DNA from 4 places in the Synechococcus sp. UW179A genome. Region 2 is predicted to be linked to each of the others. Evidence: predicted binding sites of a transcription regulator. Region 2 holds the regulator's gene; each other region holds the start of a gene.
The links. The regulator NtcA, encoded in region 2, controls nitrogen genes in cyanobacteria. The targets are predictions, from matches to a motif close to GTANCNNNNGNTAC.
Positions count from the first base shown of each region.

Region 1: the regulator NtcA is predicted to act here: its motif matches at 2,000-2,013, upstream of DXY31_RS10625 (MSMEG_0569 family flavin-dependent oxidoreductase).
Region 3: the regulator NtcA is predicted to act here: its motif matches at 1,943-1,956, upstream of DXY31_RS00960 (DUF4278 domain-containing protein).
Region 4: the regulator NtcA is predicted to act here: its motif matches at 2,370-2,383, upstream of glnA (type I glutamate--ammonia ligase).

Region 1 covers NZ_UCNJ01000020.1:37,906-42,893, reverse strand. Annotated here, with positions in the region: gene DXY31_RS10640 (MSMEG_0568 family radical SAM protein) at 1-394, opposite strand, end outside; gene DXY31_RS10635 (Nit6803 family nitrilase) at 387-1,385, opposite strand; gene DXY31_RS10630 (MSMEG_0572/Sll0783 family nitrogen starvation response protein) at 1,410-1,892, opposite strand; gene DXY31_RS10625 (MSMEG_0569 family flavin-dependent oxidoreductase) at 2,059-3,366, shown strand; gene DXY31_RS10615 (transglutaminase domain-containing protein) at 3,700-4,988, opposite strand, start outside.
Region 2 covers NZ_UCNJ01000018.1:45,736-50,723, reverse strand. Annotated here, with positions in the region: gene pth (aminoacyl-tRNA hydrolase) at 1-100, shown strand, start outside; gene DXY31_RS09230 (DUF3146 family protein) at 100-357, shown strand; gene DXY31_RS09225 (resolvase) at 335-772, opposite strand; gene DXY31_RS09220 (DUF3084 domain-containing protein) at 769-1,980, opposite strand; gene ntcA (global nitrogen regulator NtcA) at 2,039-2,773, opposite strand; gene rph (ribonuclease PH) at 2,849-3,574, opposite strand; gene DXY31_RS09205 (cob(I)yrinic acid a,c-diamide adenosyltransferase) at 3,718-4,326, shown strand; gene dcd (dCTP deaminase) at 4,326-4,919, shown strand; gene thyX (FAD-dependent thymidylate synthase) at 4,950-4,988, opposite strand, start outside.
Region 3 covers NZ_UCNJ01000002.1:196,296-201,283, reverse strand. Annotated here, with positions in the region: gene DXY31_RS16615 (hypothetical protein) at 1-76, opposite strand, end outside; gene DXY31_RS00965 (sodium:solute symporter family protein) at 79-1,509, opposite strand; gene DXY31_RS00960 (DUF4278 domain-containing protein) at 2,041-2,208, shown strand; gene DXY31_RS00950 (circularly permuted type 2 ATP-grasp protein) at 2,622-4,097, shown strand; gene DXY31_RS00945 (alpha-E domain-containing protein) at 4,091-4,988, shown strand, end outside.
Region 4 covers NZ_UCNJ01000012.1:445,731-450,718, reverse strand. Annotated here, with positions in the region: gene DXY31_RS06850 (hypothetical protein) at 1-7, shown strand, start outside; partial or broken gene DXY31_RS17835 (aminopeptidase N C-terminal domain-containing protein) at 394-756, opposite strand; gene glnA (type I glutamate--ammonia ligase) at 888-2,309, opposite strand; gene DXY31_RS06835 (allophycocyanin subunit beta) at 2,524-3,048, shown strand; gene DXY31_RS06830 (alanine--glyoxylate aminotransferase family protein) at 3,160-4,338, shown strand; gene DXY31_RS06825 (nucleoside deaminase) at 4,280-4,753, opposite strand; gene DXY31_RS06820 (aminotransferase class V-fold PLP-dependent enzyme) at 4,850-4,988, shown strand, end outside.

The DNA of each region.
Region 1 (4,988 bases), on a different contig from region 2:
GACAGGACTGCGATCGATCTCGGAAACGCATGCAGGTCTGCAGCAGCGTGGTCGCCAGGACATCCTTGCTGTGCAGCAAGGCGATGGACCGGTATGAAATTCCATCGGCAGTCGCCAGGCCGTAAAACGCAGGCTCCCGTGGAGTTGAAATCTCTGGAGCACAGGTCTGCGCAGGACCCTCGATCAACAGAGCGTGGCCTCTGGACGCCAGCCTGTAGGGCGACGATGCGGAGGCATCGTTATAAACAGGCACCATAAAAGTGGTGCCATCAAGCTCAAGCGCCCGGTGATCGGAGGGACCAGCCCCTCCCCGCCTTCCAGGGTTGCCCTTCACTTGGTCAACCCGAACCCCATTCACCTGGAGTTCAGTAACCAAGCGGCCAAGCTCAGACATGGTTCAACCCCTCCATCGATGAAATTGCATCGGAAACCGTGGCTGGCTCTAGTGGAACCGTCGAAGTGGTCATGTCTTGAACGGGAACCGCGGGCGTACTGTTGATGTGAAGAGACAGCAGTTCAGGACGGCTGTAATGGCCGACACTGTCCATCATCCGTTTGCGCTTGGTGATCAGTGCGAGATCCAGATCGGCGATCGCCAACCCCTCACCTTCAGGCAAAGGGCCAGCAAGATAACGACCTTCGGGACTAATCACGGCGGTATGACAACCCCCTTGAAAAGCTTTGTGCAAGCTTGACTCCGACGTGATCGACGCATAGTCATCGGGATCCAGCCAACCGGTGGAACAGATCACGAAACACCCTGCTTCCAGGGCGTGATGACGCATGGTGACGGCGGTCTGTTCACTGAAGATCGGCCCCACCAGCGAGCCGGGAAACTGAGCGCAATGGATCTCCTCTCCCTGGGCCATCAAGGCGTAACGGGCAAGGGGGTTGTAATGCTCCCAACAGGCCAGGGCTCCGACGCGGGCCAGTGGAGTGGGCACCACCTTCAGGCCTGATCCGTCACCTTGACCCCAGACCATTCGCTCGTGATAAGTCGGTGTAATTTTCCGCCGCTTCAAAGCAATCTCGCCGCAACTGTTAAACAACAGCTGCGTGTTGTAGAGCGTCCCACCATCACGTTCATTCACACCAAGGAGAACCTGCATTTCGTGTTGGCGTGCGGCAGCACCAACTGCATCAGTTACCGGGCCGGGTACCACCACGGCCTGTTCGTAGAGGGCCAGATGGGAACGACCCATCAAAACCGGTGGTTCAACAAACGAAAAATAGGGGTAATACGGGAGGAATGTTTCAGGAAATACGATCAGCTGAACACCCTGGCATGCTGCTTCAGCCACGGCATCGAGCACCCTCTGTAGGGATCCGTCCAGACTGAAAAGGGCAGGACGGATCTGGGCTGCAGCAACCTTAATTGTAGACAAAGTGAACAAACCCCAAAGTAAAAATCAGAGCGTCCAAGTATCAAGAATGAAAGCGCCTTCTTTGCGATGCATCAGGACAATGTCAAGAACATCGAGTGGATTAACTGGGGTAATTCCAGGCATTAAGGCCTTTTCACCATGACCATAAAGCGCCTGCAGAGCAAAGCGACAGGCATACACTTTTCCGCCCTGGTCCATGAACTTCTGGAGACGGGCATTGAAGTTCAAATGCCCGTCGAACGCCGCATCACCAAGCTTAGGGAACCCACGCATGACACCTAGGGTGACGCCAGGACCATATAGCAAGACTGAAGTCTCAAAGCCTTTGGAAATCAGACGACTGGCTTGCAGGAGATTGACAAGGCCGATGGATCCCTCGAAGGCCACTGTATGGAATGTGACCAGGGCTTTTTCCCCTGGATCGGCCTTAATATCGGGGAAGACTTTCTCCTCATAATCGACAAGGAAATCACCGGGCTGATTGGCGGGACGGTCAACTGCAGGCATGTAATCTTTTCATAATTGACTAAATCGTGGCCCAATCGTCCGGCCGCGAGATGTGCCCAATGCGACAAAAATCCAGGTCAGATCCAAAATTCTACTTTCCTCATTTTGTGCCTTCAGCTACATCGGCAGCGGAAGATTTCCCATAGTTATTAGGTATGTTGAGTTAATGCACGTCATATCAACCCAGAATGCAACTGCAAAGCGCCGTTCTGTTGTCATCGTCGGAGCAGGCCAGGCTGGTCTTTCCGTAGCTCATGAACTGAAACTGCAAGGGCTAAAACCTCTCGTTCTCGAAAAACACCGTGTCGCTTATGCATGGGATCAGCAACGCTGGGATTCGTTTTGTTTAGTCACACCAAACTGGCAATGCCGTCTGCCTGATTTCCCCTACGACGGCGATCAGCCAGACGGCTTCATGGACAAGATGTCCATTGTGAATTATCTCCAGCGCTTTGCTCAGCATGTCAACGCTGATTTACGCGAAGGAATCGCTGTCGAACGTTTGACACCCATTGGCAATGGCTACCGATTGGTCACCAGCGAGGGGGTGATCGATGCCGAACACGTCATCGTTGCCACTGGGGGATATCACAGACCCCGTCGTCATCCATACGCCGAACGTCTGCCCAGCTCGTTACTACAAATCGATGCGCGTTCTTACCGAAACCCTGATGCTCTCCCCGAGGGCCTTGTTTTGGTGGTCGGGAATGGCCAATCAGGTAGCCAGATCGCCGAAGACCTCCATCTTGCAGGGCGTTCTGTCCATCTGAGTGTGGGACGAGCCCCACGATCTCCGCGCCGTTACCGCGGCAAGGACGTTGTTGATTGGCTGGACCGGATGGGCTACTACGCCATGCCGATAAGCGATCACGCAGACCCACGGACCGTCCGAGCGAAGACCAACCATTACCTAACCGGACGTGACGGCGGTCGTGAAATTGACCTGCGCCGACGTGCGATGGAAGGGATGCACTTGCATGGTCGTCTATCCAGCATCACCGGAGACCACATCGGCTTCACCAATGATTTAGCCGCCAATCTTGATCAGGCCGATGCTGTGTACTGCCGCATTCGTAGCAGCATTGACAGCTGGATCGAAAAGGAGGGAATTGCTGCACCGATCGAACAGGCGTATTCCCCCTGTTGGCAACCCCCACCCGTGGATGACCCTGGCATTGATTTGAATACACAGCCCCTTGCTGCGGTGATCTGGTGTACGGGATATCGCGGCGATTTCAGCTGGATTGATGCGCCCGTTTTTGATGGGAGTGGATTGCCTGCCCATGATCGCGGGGTCACCCAAAGCGCCGGCCTGTATTTCATCGGTTTGCCATGGCTACATACCTGGGGCTCCGGGCGCTTCTGCGGCGTTGCCGATGATGCGCGATATCTCGCCAGGGTCATCAGCCTGCGTTTGCAGCGTCGCGATGCCTCCCTAGAAAAACTTGAATGCACGGCAATCTTGGGGTCATAGAACCTGGGGTTTCACCCATTAGATCCAACTGACAGGAAACGAATTACAAGCCAGCTTCAAGAAACCACCAAGACCTCAGTTGCACACCATCTATCCCAGTTTCACAAAATCCCAGAGTTAACTCAGGGATTAGCCCCGCAGACCAATTCAAGCAATGAAAGGCTAAGTAGCAGCTGCAGCCATCGGGGCCAGCTTTGGTTCTCAGATTGGATGCTGCTCGCCGCCACACAGTTCAGGTCATCTACCCACGATTCTGCGAGCCAGAGGCCTGAGCAGTTGCAGTGTCGATGCACAATAATTTCCATTCCATCCATGAAAGAGAAAACTAGATCCTCAGAGGTATGAGCGAAGACGTCGGCGAATGATGCGCCATTGGTGCAGCAGATCCCGGCGCCGTGAATCACTGAGCCGGGCATGGGCAATCAGCTGCTGCCGTTCAGCCATAGCCATCCACAGATCAGCCTGATCAGGATGAAGATGTGAAGCACGCTCGCAAAGTGCTGGAAAACTTTCGCCGGGCAAGGGCAGCACACCCAGCCGTGCAAGCAGGCGCAACGACTGATCAAGCGGTTGGCGTCCTGCCAGCGCGTGGCGCAACATCACCCAACCCAGACCGGAAGCGGCCATCGAGGCAAACAGCACTGTGAGACCGAGCCATCGCTGTTGGTCACCGAACAACCGTTGCAACCAGATCTGTTGACTGGACTGGTCAAAACCCAACCACCAACGGGTCCAGACCAGATCCAGGCCCCACCATTGCCGCTGGATCCACTGCCACCAGGCCAGCTTCGTCTCTGAACGCAGAGCTGATGGGAGTTGCTGAGGGAGAGAATTCTGAGCAGTGGAGGCGATCCAGAGCGTCGGGTCGACACGTTGCCAGCCTTCGTCGTTCAACCAGACATCCACCCAGGCATGGGCATCGCTCTGGCGCAGTTCGAGGTAGTCGACCCCGCCCAGGGGTTTCACCAGCTGGCCGCCTCGATAACCGCTGACAACACGGGCCGGAACATCTGCCGAGCGCAACAACGCCGCCAGGGCACTGGCGTAATGACCGCAGAACCCCACCTGGCGATCAAACAGAAAGTCATCGAGATCCAGCGCTGATCCAGGTTGAAGGCTGTATCGAAACGGCTGACTACGAAACCATTGCTCGACTGCTGCCAAGCGCTCACGATCACTGGGCAGGCTGCTGAACCCTCTTCCCAGCTGCCTGAGACGAAGCAATCCATCGGCTGGAAGCTGCCGCTCACTCCCCATTGGGGGCCGGCGTCGCCAGTCCTGCGCATTTCCATTGGCCTGCAATCGATAGGCCCGGCGCTGTCGAGAAGAGACATCCATCAACAGCTCCCCCTCCGGCGCGATCCACTGATTGGCAGCCACCGGAGCCGAACGCCCATCCCAAGGGAGCGCACGGGTTGCGGAGGGTTCGACAACCCACCACTGGCTGATCGCCGCAGTACTGCGCCCATCTCTGAGAGATTTCGGCGGTGCGGGAGAATCACGGTGCTGCCAACGACGTCCGTCAAACGTCTCGTGTACCAGCACACGCCAGTAGGCATCCATAGGCAAGACGACTCCCTGAGGCACGGTTATGCGGGCAGCGGAGGCTTGCACCGATGCCA
Region 2 (4,988 bases):
GTCCGGCCTCGATCACATTCAGCGACAAGGCCTGGATCGGGCTGGAAACGCCATCAATGCAGTGAATCTGGCGCCTGCTGCTGATGGCGAACCGGCCTGATGGCGCGCCTGCCTGTCACCACAGCTCATCTCCGGGTGCACCAGCACAGCTTCCGAGACAAATGTCTGCAGGGAGAGGTTCAGGCCGGCGGTTTTACTTGGACATTTCACTGGTTGTTTGACCGGGGTGAGCTGAGCGTGGAGCCTTCCCTGGGCAGAGCGCTGATTCAGGACGCGTTGCTTCGTTTCCTTGTGAAATCCGACTACAGGCTGGAAGCCGGCGGCGACTACAGCTTTACCGTGAGAGCTCGTTTCTAAGTGGTGCTGGTCCAGGCCAAAGGATCTCGCGACCGAGCTCGGATTCAAGAATCACCAGGGCTGCCAGAGCATCCAGTTCGGTGGGCGGTAGCAGCAGGCCTTGGGGGATCAATCGCCGCCATCCCTTTGGAGGCCAGAGCTGCCAGTACCGCTTGCGTGCCCGAAGTGTGGTGCCGCGCTCATCCACCAGCTTCACGGGAAGATCTTGAGGAAGCTGTTCTCTCAAGCCGTCGCTGGCTGTGCCATTCCCCAGCACCATGCCTTCAATAGGTGCGATCTGCTTCCAGCACTGAAGGGTGTCCAGCACATCCTCTGTTGCCACCACTCGCCCTTCGATGACGCAGTCCCTGTCGCAATCAACCAAGACCAGGCCGCATTTGTTGCGTCCAGGGTCAACCGAGACGATCCGGCTCATGGGGTGACGTCCTGGCGCGTCGATGTTGGGCGCAGCCGGCGGCTCGGACGCAGCTCGATGGCAATGGGATCGGCGGTTTCACTGCGCCGCACGGCCACCGCTTCGAGTTCAACCCGTCCACCACTGCGTTCGGTCAGCTCCCGGGCAAGCGAGTTGACGCCATTGGCATTGAATTGAAGTCCTTGGCTGAGCGATCCCCGTCGGCGTACCTCTGCAAGGGTGGACGCCAGCAGCAGGTTGATGCGGTTTCGCACCGCTTCAGGACTGGTGTCCTGGCTGGCAAGAGTGGTTTTGGCCAGAACTTCTCCCTCAATGGTGATGGCCACATTGGGTCGAACATCCGGGAAGGCGTAAACCACGCGCTCACCACGCAGCACATTGGCCGCTGAGCGCAGCAGCACCACCCAGGTGCCTGGTTTTCGGATGGCTGTTTCCAGCCTTTCAATGTCCTGGCGGGGCACGAGGATGATCTGGCGATCAGGCGCCTGTCCAGGCAGAACTTTCTGATAGGCCTGCAGATTGGCTTCCCGCAGCACCTGGTCAATCACTTGGCGGGCTTGATCAGGACGATCCAGCTTGAGCGTGACGGTGGCCAGTGGCTGGCCACTGCTGATGGCCACATCGCCACGCCGTAGTGCCAGCAGGTTTTCCTCTAGTTGCTGGAGCTCCGCTTCGCCGGAGCTGATGCGTTCGCGCACCGCCCGAAGTTCATCGTCCGTGCGCTGGATTTCCGCATCGCGGTTGCGCACGTCTTGGCTGAGTCTCTGTCGTTCCGCCTCAAGTCGGCGCGTCTGTTCCTGCAGCGGTTGAAGTGTGCTGCGCAGCTCACCGGCCCGTGCCTGGGCATCAGCCAGGATCTTCCTGGCTTTGATTTCATCGGCGCGAGCCTGCTCGAGTTGTTGACGGGCCTTTTGTTGAGCCCTGCGGCTTCCTTTCAGATCGGAGCGGCTGCTGCGCAGTCGTGCTTCCAAGTCGTTGAGTTCAAAGAGGCCAACGCGCAGCTGACGGCTCACCAGCAGCATCAGACCCAGCGATAGGGCACTGATCAGGCTCCCCGTTAGCACTGTGATCACCACAGCGGTTTGACGTGGGCGAAGCCCAAAAAGGCTCAGCCGAGCCTTGCCGACCCTTGAGCCCAGTCGATCACCAAGGGTCGAGAGCACTCCCCCAAGGATCAACAGGGACAGCAGCAGAAGCCACCCGGTCACGGACGTTCAAACATGCGGCAGGCCGCTGAGGTGCTGCCCATCTTCACCTGTCGAGGAATTAACTGAAACGTTTGGCCAGCGCAATCGGATCCAGAACGGTGATTTTCTTGCGGTCAATTTCGACCAGACCTGAATTGCGCAAATCGCCAAGCAGTCGCGTGATCGTGACACGCGTGGATCCGATCGCTTCAGCGATGGCCTGGTGAGACAAACGCAGGTCAATGGTGATGCCCTGGGCCCCAGGCATGCCGAAGTCTCTGCAGAGGACAAGCAGAAAGCTCACCAACCGGGAGGACATATCCCGGTGTGTGAGGGTTTCGATCATGGTCTCGGTCTGCAGAATTCGGCTGGAGAGACCCTGCAGTAGAAGCAGTCCCACGCTGGTGTCCGCTTCGATTGCCTGGCGCACTGAGCTCGCCGGTGCTGTCACCATCTCGACTCTGGTGAATGCCACGGAGTGATAAAAGCGATCGGAGCGATGCCCGGTGAGTAGTGAGAGCACGCCGAACAGGCTGTTCTCTCTCAGCAGGGCAACGGTGATCTCTTCTCCCGACTCGTACACCCTCGACAGACGCACGGCCCCTCGTCGGATCAGATAAACGCGCTCGGCGGGGTCGCCAGGGAAAAAGATCGTCTTGTTCCGCTCCACCATTTCGGTGCTGGCGCCATCCAGATCACGGATCACTTCCAGCAGGGTTCGGCTGGCGGGGTTGGGCGCATTGGTCAGGCTTGTCTCTGTGGATCGCCCAGGTTGGGGAGCAGTCCGACTGAAGCCGCGCATTACTTCGGCCATGACCAACGCATCAATTCCGGGAAGTTACGGAGCGATGCGTTGTCACCCTGTAGCAACGCACACGGTTCTCCTGGCTCAGTCTTTATGGAGTGCATTCAGCTGTGCAGCCATGAGTTGCTTGAGCCCTGGTTCGGCAAGGTCCAGAAGGCTGTTGAGCTGCTGGCGACTGAATGGCGCACCCTCCGCAGTGCCTTGCAGCTCCAGCAGATCGCCAGCGTTGTTCATCACCACATTGAGATCCACATCGGCCCGACTGTCTTCGCTGTAGTCCAGATCGAGCAGGGGATGCCCCTCGATCAGGCCCACAGAGACCGCTGCCACTTGGTTGACAACAGGATTGCTGCTGATGCGGCCTTGTGCAAGCAGCCGTTCGCAGGCCTTCTGCAGGGCGAGCCATGCACCAGTGATTGCCGCAGTCCGAGTTCCAGCATCCGCTTGAATCACATCGCAGTCGATTAGCAGTGTGTTTTCTCCCAGAGCCTCCATGTCGATTGCGGCTCGCAGGCTGCGGCCGATCAGGCGTTGGATCTCCTGGGTTCGTCCTGACAATTTCATGAGTTCCCTGCGCTGACGATCAGGGGTGGATCCCGGCAGAAGACGGTATTCAGCACTGAGCCAGCCCAGGCCCTGATCACGTCGCCAGCGTGGGACGCCATCTTCCTGGCAGATGCTGCAAAGCACGGTGGTGCGTCCGGTGCGAACGATGACGGAGCTCAGAGCGAAGCCCATGGGATCCCAGTCGACGGAGAAGGTCCTGAGATCGGCGGGTTGGCGACCATCGTTGCGCTGGGTCTCGCTCATGGGGCAAAGGATCGGGATCTTGAGCCTGCCAGTTGGCGTAGAGACACCAGGGATGGTGTCAAAGGGATTGTGATTTGCATTTTCGCCGCTAGATTCGAATTCCGCTGGGTCGATTGGATTCAGTTACGACGGAAGCGACTGAGATGACAGCCAGCCTGAGCCCCAGCCATCGCTCCAGCGAACAGAGCGATGCCGATCAACGGGCTCTCAATCGTGCAGGCTTGCATCCCTTGCCCTCGCTCCAGCCTCATCAGCCCCTGCATCTGGTGGCCCCTGAAGGGCAGTTGCAGGTGCATACAGCCCCCTATCGAGGCAGTTTTGGCACGGTGCTTAGTCAGGCCCTGCGTTCCGCTGGGCTTGGCAGCCGTGTTGCAGTGATGCAGTTTCTCAAGGGTGGAGTTGCTCAGGGGCCTGATGCGGCAATTACCCTCTGTGATCGCATGGTCTGGATGAGGCCGGCGGTGATGGGTTGTCTTTCGGACCCGGCCAGCTCATCTGAATCCACGACAGTGGATGCTGTTCAGGCGGTCTGGCAGATCTGTCGCCGCCACCTGGCTAGTGGGGATCTCGATCAGTTGGTTCTAGATGAACTCGGTTTGGCCATTGCACTCGGCTATCTGAACGAAGCTGACGTGCGTGACAGCCTTGATGCACGCCCTGGTTCTATGGATGTGATCATCACAGGACCGTCGATTCCGGAATCTCTTATGGGCCTGGCAGATCAAGTGACGGAACTGCGTAGGGGTTTCTGATGCTTAAGAACGATCGTTGGATCACTGAACAGGCTGCAGCCGGCATGCTTGAACCCTTTCAGAGGGGCTTGATTCGTCATCTGGACCCTGAACAGAAGCTTGCACCTGTTCTCAGCTTTGGATGTTCCTCCTACGGCTATGACCTGCGTTTATCGCCTCGGGAATTTCTGATTTTTAAGCATGTTCCTGGAACAGTGATGAACCCCAAACGGTTCAATCCTGGAAACCTTGAACCCACAGAGCTTCACCATGATGACGATGGTGACTACTTCATCCTTCCGGCCCATTCCTATGGCTTGGGCGTGGCTCTAGAAAAGATGAAGGTACCGCCGAACATCACTGTGATCTGTCTCGGCAAGAGCACTTATGCACGACTAGGGATCATCGTGAACACCACACCTGCTGAGGCCAGCTGGGAGGGGCATCTCACGCTTGAATTCAGCAATAGCTCAGGAGCTGACTGCCGCATCTATGCCAATGAAGGCATCTGCCAGCTGCTGTTCTTTGAAGGTGATCCTTGTGACACCACCTACAGCGATCGCCAGGGCAAATATCAGCATCAACCTGAACAAGTGACATTAGCCAAGGTTTAAGGCCGACAAGATATGGATATCGCCTCTTCGTCAGGGCGCCAATCGCGCCTTGTGTAGGCGGTTTTTTTC
Region 3 (4,988 bases), on a different contig from region 2:
AAGCAACCTGGCTACCAAGCAAAACAATGCTGAACCAAGTGGCATCGATCAACACAGCCAAGAGGTTGGAAACCATGGTCATGCTTCCTCCTCGAGCAGTGCGAAATCAAACCGTTCCGAGCAGTAGCGACTGCCGATCACCATGACCAAAGCTGAAAGCGCTGCCGAAAACACTGCCGCGCAGTAAGGAGCGATCAGGTTGTAAGCAAGCAATCCGACGATGCTGCCCGAGAGCATGGCTGCAATGGCCGCATTCGCATTCGCAGAACGCCAATACAAACCACAGGCCACAGGCCACACCGTCGACGCCACCAATGACCCAGTGAAAAAAAGAACCGATGCCAGCGAATCAAGCCGTGGCCATGACAACAGAAGCGTGACCAGCGCTAAGCCAACGACCATCAACTTGGCCGCATGCTTCAACTGAACATCGGTGGCCTGAGGTCTCAACAGCCGAAAATAGACATCCTCGGCCAGTAGATCCGCCGTGGAAGCCAGCAGTGAGTCGAGGGTGGAGGTCAGCGAAGCAAAGACCACCACAAACACCAGAGCAGCTCCACCAGCCCCTAGCAAATCAGCCGCCATTACAGGAAAAACCATGTTGACCTGTTCCAGCGGTAGCTCACGAGCCAAAGCCACCAAGCCAATGGAGCCGGTCACCAACGGAACACTCATCCAAGCCAACCCACCCAACAGAAAAGAGTTCATCACCACACTGCGACGACTCGCGAAGACTCGGGACCACCAAATGTTGTTGTGAAACACCTCACCCATCGAAAACAACGCAGAATTCCAGGCAATCAACAAACCCGCGGGCAGGAGCAAATTGAGGCGATCCGGGTGATACTCCATCAATTGGCTGTGCACCTCAGGCATGGGAAAAAGTCGAAAAGCGAGTACGGCAACGACAGCAAGCAGCACCATGATCAGCAACGATTGAATGAAATCGGTGCCAATCACTGCGCGCATTCCTCCGAAGAGTGTGTACATCGTGGCCACCCCAATCACCACGAACATTCCAATGTGGTAATCAAACCCCGAGAGGGCCTGGAGTAGCAGACCAGCTCCCATCGCCTGAGTCATCAGGAAACCAAAGGTGTAAATCGCGGTGATCAACATGAACACCCACCACGCCATCCGGCCATATCGCAAACGGATGAAATCACCGCTAGTCCGTCCATTAGGCATCAGCTGCTTAATTCGCAGCGCCAGAGGTGCAAATAGGATCAGTCCGAGGCCAGCAAGGGCGTAGCTGAACATGCCCCAGAGACCAGTGCGATAGCCGAATTCCGGCGCCAACAGTGTTGTGTTACCGGTCACCCAGGACGCCATCAGGGTGGCCGTGCTCAAGGCCAAGCCGATGTTGCGGCCAGCCAACATGTACTCGTCAGCATCACCTTTACCGCGACGACCCCAAGCGATGCCAAGCGCGATCCAAAGCACCGAGAAGATCACAACCAAACCCCATGCAAAGCCTGGTGCGAGGAATGGAGTGGAATTGAGAGTCATGCGCGCTTCCCTTTATTGCGCCAGTGAAGATGTCCTTGAAGGATCATCACAACAGTGGCGGCCGTGACCACTGCACCCAGCGCAAAGATCAGCCTCGCCCAAAGCAACTCATTCATTGATGATGTCGTTCTCTGCTCATGACCAGATAAGCAAAGAGCCCAGAGGCCTGCTCACCAAGCGGCCAAGTGGTTGGAGCTTGGTCATCCACACATGACCAGCATTTGACCAATCGCCAATGAACATCTGACGATCACCAGCTGCCATCACTGAAACCTGAACAGCTTGAGCACAACGTGCAGGGGACGGTCGACGAAGCTCTAGAAAATCAAATCAGCAGCCGGCACTCGATTTCATCGACAACAAAATCCAAAACTTTTCTGAACTGGTAACACGCCGAACACCCTCAGAAAGTCGACAGCCATAAGCTGAATCAGTAGCCGTTGCTACACAACGTTCACCTCTCCTAATGGAAAGGCGCAGGACGACTCAGGCCATGGAACGGGGACCTGAGCTTGCTTCGGGGAACTGATCATGAGCACGCTTCTCTATCGCGGCCACACCTACGCTCAACATAAAGATTGTGTAAAAAAACCAGCCCTTCAACTCACCTATCGGCGGCAGACTTATCAGACACGTCAAGCAGAAGCTCGTCCGATGGTGGTCCAGCTGAAATACCGGGGAGTGGCTTACAGCCACTGAGCCAATCGACTCGCAATCGACTCTTTTCATTCAATCAAAGAGTAATAGCTGAGTGCTTCAGGCTCTGTTTCTGCTTGGAACACAGCTGAGGTGGCTCAACGGGAGACCGAACAAGGCTTGCAACTGATCCCTTTCAAGCCCCAGGAAGTTCTCCTGCTGCAAGCACAAACAGAAGGCAACTATTCAGCATCCTCTTTCAGGATCATCAGCTGTCTTTTTGTTCCAACAGCTGAAAACTCTTTGTCAGCTCTCGGTGATCTACTGATCAAGTCCAAATCAGCGAATTGAGTACCGAGCACTACACAAATTTTGCGATCTTTGGAGATCAGATCACCCTCAACAAGAATCCGTAGCAACAGTCACAAGAAGTGGCTAAAGCGAGCTCTTGGATGAAGTAAACCTGCCTTTAAGGAATGTTCACCGACTACAGACCATCGGTCGGCTACGACGAATATTTCTGCAGTGGTACAGCAAGTCCCCGCAAGAATCTGGCCCCCCTGCTGAGTTCATTGGGACAGATCGGACTGCCGGAACTGAAACGCAACCATGCCTCTGCAAGCAACTTGCTGCGCCGGCTTGGGGCCACATTTCGCCTCAATGACTCTGGCCAGGAGGGAAGCGAACGGATTCTTCCATTCGATCCCCTGCCTCGGCTGATTGCCCTTAGCGAGTGGAAAGCCCTGGAGCAGGGACTGCTCCAGAGACTGGAGGCAATCGACTGCTTCCTCGCCGACGTCTATGGGTCACAGCTGATCATTCGTGACGGCGTCATCGACCGCGAGGACGTGGAGAGTTCATCAGGCTGGCTCCCACAGATGCAAGGGATTGAACTTCCGTTCAATCGTTGGTGCCACATCTCAGGCCTAGACCTGATTCGCGATGGCAACGGCCACTGGCGTGTACTGGAAGACAACTTGCGCTGTCCGTCAGGCGTTGCCTATTTCCTAGAAAACAGACGGGTCATGAAACGCCTTTTCCCCAGCCTGTTCGAGGGGCGCACCGTCAAGCCCATTGAGGATTACCCGTCCCACCTGTTTCGAACCCTTCAGGACCTGGCTCCCTGGAGCGATTCACCACAGGTTGTGATCCTCACTCCTGGGGTTTTGAACAGTGCTTACTTCGAGCACAGCTACCTGGCCCAGCAGATGGGAATCCCATTGGTGGAAGGACGGGATCTGATCTGCGAGGACAACAGTGTTTGGATGCGCAGCACAAACGGTCGCACACGGGTCGATGTGATCTATCGCCGCATCGACGACGACTTCCTCGATCCAAGCGTTTTTCGTAGGGACTCCATGCTGGGAGTCTCCGGCCTCATGGATGTGCTGCGTCAGGGCAGGGTCTCCATCGCCAATGCACCTGGAACAGGGGTTGCCGATGACAAGCTCATCTATGCCCATGTGCCGGCAATGATTCGCTACTACCTCGGTGAGGAGCCAATCATCGAGAACGTCCACACCTATCTGTGCGCGCGCCCAGAGGATCGCCAGTTCGTCCTCGACAACCTTGAACAACTAGTGGTGAAATCTGTTGCTGAAGCAGGGGGCTACGGGATGCTGATCGGGCCGCAGGCAAGCCGCTCAGAATTGGCCGACTTCGATTCGAAGATCAGGGAGAATCCACGCAACTTCATCGCCCAGCCAACGCTTCAACTCTCCACCGTGCCATCGCTCAGCGAAGGTGAACTTTACCCATGTCATGTGGATCTTCGCCCTTACGTGCTGCGTGGGAAAAGCAATTGGGTTAGTCCAGGTGGACTCACCCGTGTTGCTCTAAAGCGAGGTTCTCTGGTGGTGAATTCCTCCCAAGGTGGCGGCTGCAAGGACACCTGGATTCTGGATGAGCAGCTGGTCACAACCGAGCAGAAAAAGGAGGCCGTGCTGTGCTGAGCCGGGTTGCCGACTCGCTTTACTGGATCAATCGCTATCTCGAACGAGCCGAGAACATCTCGCGCTTTCTCGAGGTCAGCGAATCGATGGCTCTCGACTGCCCTCCAGGCAGCGCCGAACCGTGGCTGCCTTTGGTGGATGCCACCGGCGACCGCCGCAGCTTCGACAAGACTTATCCATCTGGATCATCCAAGGATGTCATCCACTTCCTGCTCCTGGATCAAGACAACCGCAACAGCATTGTGAGCTGCATCGCCATGGCTCGCGAGAACGCTCGGCAAATCCGCGACGTCATTACCACGGAGATGTGGGAGCAGATCAATGACCTTCACTGGAGCCTGCTGAAGGGCGAAACCATCTGGGAAGAACCACCGCAGGAACAATTGAGGATCATCCGACGCGGCTGCCAAATCTTTTATGGCATCACTGATGCCACGCTGAGCCGCGATCTGAGCTGGTTGTTCAGCCAGCTGGGACGACTCATGGAACGAGCGGACAAAACCTCTCGGATCCTCGATGTGAAGTACTTCCTGCTGTTGCCCATGCCCGAAGAAATCGGAGGGGTGCTCGACGAGCTGCAGTGGATCACGCTGCTACGCACCGCCGGGGCTTATCAGATGTATCGACAAAGCATGCAGAAGGGAATCACACCAATATCCGTCGCCCAATTCTTGCTGCTCGATCCAATCTTTCCGCGATCGGTTCGGTTCTGCCTGCAAGGCATCAGCGACACGTTGCAACAGATCCAAGCCCAACCGGTCGCGAGGCAACCGGATGACCTGGATTGTTTGCGTGGTCAACTGCTTGCCCGCTGGAGCTATGTCCGAATCGACTCCCTCATCGAAGGTGGTCTTCACGAAGCGATCGATCAACTGCAGCAGGACCTCAATC
Region 4 (4,988 bases), on a different contig from region 2:
TCTATAAGCAAAATTTTTGGCTAAAAGAAGAGAGATATGTTCACAGATTTGCCTAATTAAAATGGCAAATCTGTATAGTATGATAGAACAATCTTCGGCAAAAATGTTCGTATATGCGAGGAATGCTCAGGAAGGCCTGGGCAAAGTGGATAAAAGCTTTTTAAATTTCTGCGCTAAATGCACTTCATCAAAAAATATTTGTTTTCAAATTAAAATTACTTTAGAATGCTAAGCCTCATTGTCATCTCCCCAGCTTCGCGAGTACTAGAGGAAAGCTTAGCGGCGGAGTGTTGATCCAAGGCTGTGGCCCCCCCCCCCCCCCCCCAATGACCGAAGACCGTGGCCAAGCGCGACGCGGTGATGGTATTGCGCTGATCCAAAGCAATTCTTTGTTTAGCCACCGCCATCTTCAGCGTGGAAAACCAACAGGTTCCCAGCGAATCCACCCAACACCGCGCGCACCGCATTGGGCGTTATCGGATCAAAGCGCGGATGCTGCAAAAGAGCAGTCACTCGTTTCAAGCCATCCGCCCGAGGAGTCGATGCTTCCAAGGCACACCAATTATCAAAGATCGCTCGCTTCTCTTGTCAACGATCGTGAAATTGAAGCAACGCTTGCTCTCGTTCTGGGCAATTCAAAGGCTGGAGCGCCCCCTGGGCAGCGCGCGCCAAGGTCATTGACAGACCACCAACGTCAGCCGAAGCAGCGGAATGCACCGCTGAATCACCCGCTGCAGCAAGCCAAGCCGAGATCAAACCGGTGAGTTGTCGTTGCCCCTGCCACTCAGGCCACGCCAGTTACAGAAAAAATGGCCCCCTTTGGGGGACCATTTCAGTGACGACTTTTGGTGAAAGTCAATTACCCCAGTGCTACTAGGCCCTATTGATCAGGCGTCGTAATACATCACGAATTCGTGGGGATGTGGCCGCTGACGCAACTGCTGCACCTCTTCGTATTTCAGGTCGATCCAGTTGTCGATGAAGTCCTTGGTGAAGACTCCGCCTTCCAGCAAATAGTGGTGGTCGGCGTTCAGGGCTTCGAGTGCCCCATTCAAGGAGGCAGGCACAGTGGCGATCTTCTTCAGTTCATCAGCGGCCAGTTCAAACAGGTCAACGTCCACTCCGTCACCGGGGTCGATCTGATTCTTGATGCCGTCGATACCGGCCATCATCATCGCGCTGAAAGCGAGGTAAGGATTGGCCAGAGCGTCACCAGAGCGGAACTCAAGCCGCTTGGCCTTCGGGCTGGGGCCGGTGAGCGGGATGCGCACGGCAGCGGAGCGATTTCCTTCTGAATAAACGAGGTTTACAGGGGCTTCAAAACCTGGAACCAGTCGCTTATAGCTGTTGGTCGTAGGGTTGGTGAAGGCCAGGAATGACGGTGCATGCTTGAGGATGCCGCCGATGTACCAGCGTGCTGTCTGGGAGAGATTGGCGTAGGTTCCTTCCCCGAAGAACAAGGGTTGCCCTCCTTTCCAGAGACTTTGGTGCACGTGCATACCTGAGCCGTTGTCGTTAAAGACCGGCTTGGGCATAAAGGTGGCTGTTTTGCCGTACTTCTTGGCGACATTGCGCACGATGTACTTGTACGTCATCACGTTGTCGGCTGCCTGAATCAGCTCGGCGAACTTCATGCCTAGTTCGTGCTGACCCGCGCCAGCCACTTCGTGATGGTGCTTTTCGATGGGAATGCCCAACTGAGCCATCATCAGCAGCATTTCCGAACGGATGTCTTGGGCGGTGTCGTTCGGCGCGACTGGGAAATACCCCTCTTTCTCCTGAATTTTGTAAGCGAGGTTGCCGCCCTCTTCGATCCGGCCTGTATTCCAGCCGGCTTCGATGGTGTCAACGCTGTAGAACGAACCGCCTTCAGCGGAGTTGTAACGCACGTCGTCGAACAGGAAGAATTCCGGCTCAGGACCGAAGAATGCCGTATCGGCAAGCCCTGTGCTGGCCAGGTAAGTCAGTGCTTTCTGGGCAAGAGCTCTAGGACAGCGCTCGTAGGCTTCTCCTGTACGGGGATCCTGAATCGAGCAGATCATGCTCAGGGTTTTGTGCTTGTAGAACGGATCAATCCAGGCGGTTGCTGGATCGGGCACCATGGCCATGTCTGAAGCGTTGATCGCCTTCCATCCACGAATGGAGGAGCCGTCGAAGGCCAGGCCTTCCGTGAAGGAATCAGGCTCGATCAGGTCCTGACAGACAGTGAGGTGCTGCCACTTGCCGTGCAGGTCCGTGAACTTAAGGTCGATTAGTTCGATGCCTTCATCTTTGATCTGACGAAGCACGTCCTGGGCGGTTTTAGCCATGGCGGGGAATGGAGCCCATACAAATCTTTTCGACCGTAGATATCGATCCGCAGCTGTTTTGTATCAACAGGCACCCTTTGGCTTTCCGTCTCCTTGGGTGGCTTCGAGACGCCTCTTAGTAACCGTTTCTGTCAGATTGCTGTGATCGCCTTTGCTGGAGCAGGTTTCAACGCGTTGTCGGTGTTACCTTCCAACCAAAGTGGACAGGGCTTGCATGCGCGATGCCATCACCGGACTGATCGGTCAGTACGACCAGCTGGGTCGCTATCTCGATCGTTCTGCAATCGATCGCATCGAGAGCTATTTCGATGAAGCGGAAGTTCGCGTTCTTGCAGTTGAGATCATCAACCGTGAAGCCTCTGAGCTTGTGCGTGAAGCCAGCCAGAGACTTTTTCAGGCGGATCCTGAACTGTTGCTACCCGGCGGCAATGCTTATACAACCCGTCGCTTAGCTGCCTGTCTGAGGGACATGGATTATTTCCTTCGCTATGCCAGCTACTCATTAATTGCCGGCGACAGCACCATCCTCAACGAGAGGGTTCTGAACGGACTGGACGACACTTACAAGAGTCTTGGTGTTCCAACCGGACCGACCGTCAGGAGCATGGTGCTTCTGGCTGATGTTCTCTGTGAACGCCTTCTCAACGAGGGTGTTCGTCAAGATCGTTGCGCTCTTGTGCGTCAGCCTTTCGAACACATGGCCTCCGGTCTTGCCGCAAGCGACGTGCGTCAGCGCTGAACGAAAGTCTCCGAATCATTTCAAGCGGCGTCGGAGTGTCCGCTCACGCCCAATTTTTGACCGATTGATGCGTAGGCTGCTCGCCATTGATTTCCGGTTCCGGCTTCACCGATGACGCACCCTCACCTGTCGGTTGACCCGTGCCATCGATGCTCCATCGGTCCGATTGACACACCCGACCGCTTGTTGCTCGGTCCCGGCCCCTCCAATGCTCACCCAACTGTTCTGCAGGCCCTTTCACGCACGCCGATCGGTCACCTCGATCCGCTTTATGTGGAACTTATGGGTGAGGTTCAAGAGCTGTTGCGCTACGCCTGGCAGACCGACAACCGCCTGACCCTGCCGATGAGTGGCACGGGTAGTTCAGCCATGGAAGCCACGCTGGCCAATACGGTTGAACCCGGCGACACGGTTCTGGTTGCCGTGAAGGGATACTTCGGCAACCGCCTGATGGATATGGCGGGTCGTTACCGCGCCAATGTTCAGGTGATCGAGAAACCCTGGGGTGAGTCTTTCAGCCTTGAGGAGATCGAAGCGGGGATCAAAAAACACAAGCCAGCGATCTTGGCAATGGTCCATGCCGAAACGTCCACCGGCATCTGTCAGCCGATGGAGGGTATCGGAGATCTGTGCCATGAGCATGACTGCCTGCTACTGCTCGACACGGTGACCTCCCTCGGTGGCGTGCCTGTCTTTCTGGATGCCTGGAAGGTCGATCTGGCCTACAGCTGCAGCCAGAAGGGTCTTAGCTGCCCTCCCGGCCTCGGTCCCTTCACGATGGGCCCGCGGGCAGAGGCCAAGCTGGCTGCGCGCCAAGACAAAGTTCCCAACTGGTATCTGGATGTCTCTCTGTTGAACCAGTACTGGGGCAGTGATCGTGTTTACCACCACACCGCTCCGGTGAATATGAACTTCGGCATGCGTGAAGCCCTTCGTCTTCTTTCTGAAGAAGGCCTGGACAATGCCTGGGCACGTCACCGTCGCAACGCGGAGGCGCTCTGGACTGGCCTTGAATCTCTCGGACTGGAAATGCATGCGACAGAAGAGCTGCGATTGCCCACGCTCACCACGGTTCGTATTCCAGAGGATGTGGATGGCAAGGCCTTCTCCTCTCACCTGCTCAACAACCACGGCATCGAAGTCGGGGGTGGACTCGGTGTGCTCGCCGGCAAGATTTGGCGGATCGGTCTGATGGGTTACAACTCCACACCTGAAAATGTGGACCTTCTGCTCAATCTTTTTGAGACCGAGCTGCCTCGTTTCCGGCAAAACGCTGCCGTCGCTGCCTGAACCAGCGTCCCAATAGAGCGGATGCTTCAAGCTCCATCACGCCTCCCATCACCTGCATGTGATGGTGGGCGCTGGGGTGCTTGGAGAGATCAATCGTGCTTCCAAGACCACCCCGCTTGGGATCGTGCGCTCCGTAGATCACCCGACCGACCCGGGCCTGCACCAGAGCTCCAGCGCACATCGGGCAGGGTTCCAGCGTCACGATCAGGGTGCACTGGTTCAGTCTCCAGTCGCCGAGGATCAAGGAGGCCTGGCGCAAAGCCACAAGTTCTGCATGTCCGAGTGGATCTGAAGCCCACTCGCGCCGATTGCTGCCATGGCCGATGCATCGTCCCTCTGAATCCAGCACCACAGCACTGACAGGGATCTCTCCTGATTCACCGAGCTGTTCAGCGCGTCGCAACAAGCGTTCCATCCAGGCGTGGATTTCGGCGATCTCCAGCTCGACCGGTGTCAGTCGCACGTCCCCCCCAATCGTGCAGAGGCGTCCAATGTGCCACCGCAGGTGAGAATGGTGGTTCCTTCCGCGCCCTCCTTGTTCGGATCCTCCAGGACTTCATCGGCGGCATCGACTGCGACGGAACTGTCCGCATTTGCCTCATCTGAGGCACTGGATCCGCACTTGCAGCGTTTCCTGGAGGACGCCAGCG